2 regions of the Vibrio sp. V30_P3S12P165 genome follow, and region 2 is predicted to be linked to the other one. Evidence: predicted binding sites of a transcription regulator. Region 2 holds the regulator's gene; the other holds the start of a gene.
What was found. Region 2 encodes PurR, which represses purine synthesis genes. Its sites were predicted from a motif close to TNANGNAAACGTTTNCNTNA; they were not measured.

Region 1 (3,203 bases), on a different contig from region 2:
GCCAAAATATTAGTACCAGAAATCGAGCCTCATATTTTACCGCAATGTGATGATTTAGCTGACATGCCTAAAGCAACCAATGTTGTCGAAGCGGTGGCCGATGGAGCCATGTCTGGGTTACGTATCGCGGTCGCCGTTGGTGCCACCTTATTAGCCTTTGTCAGTGTGATTGCACTACTTAACGGCCTGCTCGGTTGGGCGGGCAGTTTGGTAGGGGTCGAACTTAGCTTTGAGTTGATTTTAGGCTATCTATTTGCGCCGGTTGCATGGCTACTGGGCATTCCATGGCACGAAGCAATCACCGCTGGGGCACTTATTGGCAATAAAATTATCGTCAATGAATTTGTGGCCTTTATTCAGTTAATGAACGTTCAATCGCAACTGAGCGAACATTCTCAAGCCATTGTGACCTTTGCACTGTGTGGCTTTGCCAATATTTCAACCATGGCAGTATTGATTGGTGGGCTAGGCAGCTTAGTGCCAGAGCGGCGCAGTTTTATTTCTCGATATGGTTTTCGAGCTATTTCGGCTGGGGTCTTAGCCAATTTAATGAGCGCGGCTTTAGCGGGCGTGATTCTTTCGCTGTAACGCTGGCAAAGACAAAGCAACAAAAACGGCGAGCCAATAAAAAGCTCGCCGTTTTTGTTCGCATGGCTGAGCGTGGGTTAGTCGGTGTGGAACAGCTCGCAGGCCATTAAGGTATTTTCTATTAAGCTTGCTACCGTCATCGGCCCAACTCCGCCGGGAACCGGCGTAATAAAGCTGGCTCGGGTACAAGCGACATCATAATCGACATCGCCGACCAGCTTACCGGTTTCTGAACGGTTAATACCGACATCAATCACTACGGCACCTTCTTTAATCCAATCGCCAGGAATAAAATGAGGTTTTCCGACCGCCACGACCAAAACATCAGCCTGACGAACGTGGTGTGCTAAATCTTTCGTGAAACGGTGGCAAGTAGTCGTGGTGCAACCGGCTAATAACAGCTCCAAAGTCATGGGGCGACCGACAATATTTGAAGCCCCGACGATCACGGCATGCTTACCCCGCAAAGGAATATTATAGCGCTCTAATAGGGTAATAATGCCCTTGGGGGTACATGAGCGTAAGGTCGGAATTCGCTGAGCTAAGCGGCCCACATTATAGGGGTGGAAGCCATCCACGTCTTTATCCGGCAAGATACGTTCCAGCACTTGTGTGGTATCAATTCCGGCAGGAAGTGGTAATTGCACTAAAATGCCATCAATCGTGCTATCGGCATTTAAGGTATCAATTATTGCGAGTAACTCCGCTTCACTGGTGTTTGCCGGAAGGTCATAGGATTGAGAAACAAACCCGACTTCCTCACAGGCACGACGTTTACTGGCGACATACACTTGAGAGGCTGGATCTTCTCCAACCAATACTACGGCGAGTCCTGGGGCTCGTCGTCCCGCTTCAATACGTACTTTGACACGAGCCGCAACTTCTGAACGTACCGTTTGGGAGATTAACTTTCCATCAATTTTTTGAGCCGTCATGACTTTCCTTACTTACGCATTAGTAGCCAAAAATTTTGCGCGAATTGTCGCAAAGATCAAGGGAAATATCCACAAGCAATCGTTTGCTTTGTTTGGCTTTTAAGCAAGCGGCTAGCGCATGGGTAGAAAATAACCAATTTATCCTCAATCGAGCGGTAGGGAAGGGCTTGATTTATCATCCGTTCACTTGCCATGGCAAAAAAATGAGTGTGCTATTGTTTTTAATTTAGGCACTTAACACACAAGACCGCATAAAGCCGTTGATTTACCTTAGTGAATTCGTATAATGCCAACCCTGTAATGCGCCCTTAGCTCAGTTGGATAGAGCACGTGCCTTCTAAGCATGTGGTCACAGGTTCGAATCCTGTAGGGCGTGCCACATTTGAGAGGCGTGAACGGGTTATAACCTGTTCACGCTTTTTTCTTTGTCGCCGATTTCACCCGAGCATCGGCAAGTGGCTGGCATAACGACGATTATGTTTGCTATCTCATAAAACCATACTAAACCTCATTATAAATTCATGATTTTTGTGATTCGGCTGGTATCATAAGGCCAATGTTTTGCACCTCAAGAAATCTTAAATGAACGAACAAGAGCAACACTTCCTCAAATCGTTAGAAAGCAAGCTTTGGACAGCCGCAGACAAACTCCGTGCCTCACTTGATGCCTCTCAATACAAGCATGCCGTGCTGGGGCTAATTTTCGTTAAATATGTGTCTGACGCCTTCACCCTGCGCCAAGAAGAGCTAAAACAAGATTTTGCTAACCCTGACCACGAGTACTTCCTCGATCCTGAAGGTTACACGGCAGAAGAATTGGAACAAGAAATCGCAATTGAGTTAGAACAGCGCGATTACTACCAAGAAAAAAACATATTTTGGTTACCGACTGAATCTCGTTGGCAGTTTCTGCAAGACAATGGCCCTCGTGTGATTGGCGGTGCGGACTTGGTTATTGATGGTAAGACCAAGAAGATCACCTCGGTTGGTCACCTGATTGATAATGCGCTGGAAGGGATTGAGCGCGACAACCAGAAGCTAAAAGGTGTGCTCAACAAGCACTACGCCTCGCTAAAAATTGATCAAGCAAAACTCAATGAGCTGATTAACCTAATCGCAACCATTCCGTTTAATCATAAATCCCTGAACAGCAAAGATATTCTTGGTCATATTTACGAATACTTCTTAGGTCAGTTTGCCCTGGCTGAAGGCAAAAAAGGCGGTCAGTTCTATACCCCTGCCTCTATCGTTAGCTTGATTGTGGAGATGATTGAACCGTTTGAAGGCCGTGTCTATGACCCTGCAATGGGTTCCGGCGGTTTTTTTGTCCAGTCAGAGAAATTTATTGAACGTCGTGCTAACCAAAAAGAGATTGATCCGCTCACGCAAAAACAAAGAATCTCGATTTACGGTCAGGAATACAACTACACCACATGGCAACTGGCTGCGATGAATATGGCGATTCGTGGGCTGGATTACGATTTTGGCAAAGAGCCTGCTAGTACCTATACCAACGACCAGCACCCTGATTTACGTGCCGATTTCATCATGGCGAATCCGCCGTTCAATATGAAAGAGTGGAATACCGGCGTTGATGATAACGATCCGCGCTGGGTATACGGCACACCGCCTTCAGGGAACGCCAACTTTGCGTGGATGCAGCATATGCTCTACCACCTT
Region 2 (3,203 bases):
CACAATAGCTCTAGGCTAACTTCGCTGGAATGGCTTTGTTGTATCGCTTGATAAGCAGCTAGTGCGCCTTGTTGATGCAGTTGTTCAACGGAGTTGATGCCGGCTTTTTTCAACATGCGCTCAGTGGCTAGTCGTAAATTTGGTAAATCTTTCAGCCGTTCTGGTTTTGATTGCTCTTGGTTGTCTCGTTCAAGTTGAGCAATTTTTAAAGCGGATTGTGCCTCAGATAAGATGAATTGCGGATCTGACCAGCTCGTTTCAGGAAAAGCATAATATTTGGTCACAACGGGGAACCCTTTTTTTGTATACACATAGGGTTGATAACCTTGTTGTTTAAATTTGGCGGCTAATTTATCGTTTGCTCGTATATGCAGTTGGTTATTAACCACTAACGCAAACATCGTGTCATTAGTAAAAATGCCAAAACCACCAAACATTGAACGCGATTTGATACGGCCAAGTGGCTCAAAAAGTCGCATTGAGTCTTTTAATACGGGTTTATCCATGTTGTAAATCTCGGTGTATTAACTAATTCGCCACCAAATCAGGTCCGAGAGACTAGCAAAAAACTGCTAAAAGATGTCAATAAGAAGTTAACTTCCTGTCTATGCAGTTTAGCCATCGGCAACCCCGCTACCTACCACATTCGGGTTTAGGCCGGAGGCTTTGCGTCCCACCCTTTCAGATGGTTTGCCCTGTGCGTGACATACTGTATTCCGAGTATTACCTCAGAATACGGATGATAAAGTCATTAAAACTGAACCGTTGTCACTTTTCATTTTTTTGAAAATGTGACTCTGGTTCGATTTTTAGTGATTTTAATCGGTTTAGTTACGCTTATCCATCATTTTTTGGTTAAGTCTCGTACCGTATCGCGTTCAACAATTTCTGGATGCATTTCAAATGTACGGCGTTCGTGTTCTTTATCTTTAATTCGTTCCAGCAGTATTTCAAAGGCATTTTTACCGACTCGGCGTTTGGGCTGGTGAATGGTAGTTAATGGTGGCGAAAAATATTCAGCAAGTTCAATATTATCGTATCCGATAATGGACATGTCGTCAGGAACTCTAACTCCACGTTGTTGTAAACGGCTGATTAAGCCAAGTGCCATCGTATCATTAAAACAAAATACAGCGGTTGGGCGAGTATCCATGGCGAGAATTTTATCGGCCGCTAAAACGGCGGTATCACATTCAAAGTTACCTTCTAAAATCCAATCATCATTAACGGGAAGGTTCGCTTCGGCCATGGCACGACGAAATCCAGTAATCCGTTCTTGGCAAGCGGCTTTGACAAAATGACCACTAAGACAAGCGATAGCTTTATGCCCTTTCTCAATCAGATACTTCGTTGCGAGATAACCCCCTTCTTCTGAGTTATCAATGATCTTATCCGCTTGAGATGTTTCTGGCCCCCAATCCATAATGACTTTAGGAATGTCTGGGTGGCTTTCGAGCATTTCCAGTAACTCTTCTGTTAAGTCAGAGCACATGACCAACATGCCATCGACACGTTTTTCTGCCAACATGCGAATGTAGTCACGTTGTTTTTCATAAATCCCACCGGTATTACATAAAATCAATGTATACCCTTGGCGGTAGCAATAACTTTCAACCCCATCAATCACTTCAGAAAAGAAAAGATTGGTTGATTGCGTGACGAGCATACCAATTGTACGTGTTGTGTTGCATTTTAAGCTCCTTGCCACCGCGCTTGGTGCGTAGTTCAGTTGCTTAACTGCTTCGAGTACTTTTTCTTGTGTCGTTTCTGCAACAAAACGGGTTTTGTTGATCACATGAGATACGGTCGTTGTGGATACACCCGCTAAGCGTGCAACGTCTTTAATCGTAGCCATAAATTTATCCTATCAATGACTGCTGGAGCCGGCATAGGCTTTCACTTCATTGAGTGCAGCAGTAGTTATACCCAGGCTTCCCTCTGATAGGGGCATTCGGCGTTATGATGCGATAGGCGATGTTGATTTTATGATACTGGCTGAGAAAAATAGCCATTTTGCCTGTTGCTTGACGATAACGCTTCATGATTTGGGCACCGGCTTTAATTAGCCTAAAAGTAATAAAAAAACAAAAACCGCTGTTAAATAGCGGCTTGATTTTTACATTCATCTTGTCAGTAGCGAGCAAGATTTTAGACTGCAACGACTCAACCCGCAATGAAATTTAGCTTAAATATGCATTATAACCATACAAAATTGTCAGTAAACGTAGCAATTTGTGAGCAAGAGCCGTGTATCTTGATTTGCTGGTTTATTGGTTATTGAGTATCACTGAGTTCAGCGTTGTTATGCTGACTGACCCAATCTCGCATTGATTGCCACATCAGTCCCATCGTTTCAAACCAATAGCGCTCTGTTTGTTCTAGATATTTGGCTTTGGGAATGTATTTATCCCAAGCTTGACTCACCTTCGTTTGGGCTAGGTAGTTGGTCGGAGCAGGGATAGGCGTGAGTCCAACAGAGTGAAATTCATTCATCGCTCGTGCCATATGACTTGCAGAAGTGACAAGAACCAGTTTTTTATGCTGAACAAAAGCAGCAGCTTGCCGCGCTTCTTCCCAAGTATCTTGTGCGGTTTCCAGTAAAATAATATCAGATTTTGACACACCAAGCGCGAGAGCCACCTTGGCGAGCATTCTCGCATGGCTAAATTCAGTACCACCGGCATAGCCTGATAAAATCAGCTTAGCGCCAGGGTACATGTGTAAAATACGGATGCCTTCCGTTAAGCGCATCAATGCCGTTCGAGTTAACTCCGAGGTGGGTGGAATCGTACCATCCACAACATGGCCATTGCCAAGCACCATCACATAATCAACGGAACCGTCGACGGGCAGAAACGCGCTGTATTGACGCTCTAAAGGCATTAAGAGGCGGCTAGAAAGGGGTTGAAAGGCAATTAAAAACAGACCGCTCAATGCAAAGAGCACCACAAGACAGCCTGTTTTACGTTTGGCGGTAAACATGATTAACATTAAACCGACAAAACCAATGATCAGCAGTGCTGGCAAAGGCATCAGAAGCGAGGAAACGATTTTTTTCAGCTCAAACATAAACAAAATAGTCCGAAAAAACAGCACTTGATAGTAAAATCAGCGAAAGATTCTTTATTCCTGCCATTCCTATGACAGAATAGCAGCACGATTGATTATCATAGCTCAAGCCACAGTGACAGAAGACCGTAATT

Region 1: the regulator PurR is predicted to act here: its motif matches at 1,595-1,614, upstream of folD (bifunctional methylenetetrahydrofolate dehydrogenase/methenyltetrahydrofolate cyclohydrolase FolD).

The regions. Positions count from the first base shown of each region.
Region 1 is NZ_WXWH01000058.1:26,024-29,226, forward strand. Features, by position in the region: gene CAG57_RS11620 (NupC/NupG family nucleoside CNT transporter) at 1-588, shown strand, start outside; gene folD (bifunctional methylenetetrahydrofolate dehydrogenase/methenyltetrahydrofolate cyclohydrolase FolD) at 666-1,523, opposite strand; tRNA gene CAG57_RS11630 (tRNA-Arg) at 1,826-1,902, shown strand; gene CAG57_RS11635 (class I SAM-dependent DNA methyltransferase) at 2,106-3,203, shown strand, end outside.
Region 2 is NZ_WXWH01000030.1:191,132-194,334, reverse strand. Features, by position in the region: gene CAG57_RS06525 (TfoX/Sxy family DNA transformation protein) at 1-506, opposite strand, end outside; cyclic di-GMP riboswitch class I at 621-705, opposite strand; gene purR (HTH-type transcriptional repressor PurR) at 845-1,855, opposite strand; gene elyC (envelope biogenesis factor ElyC) at 2,275-3,096, opposite strand; gene cmoM (tRNA uridine 5-oxyacetic acid(34) methyltransferase CmoM) at 3,185-3,203, shown strand, end outside.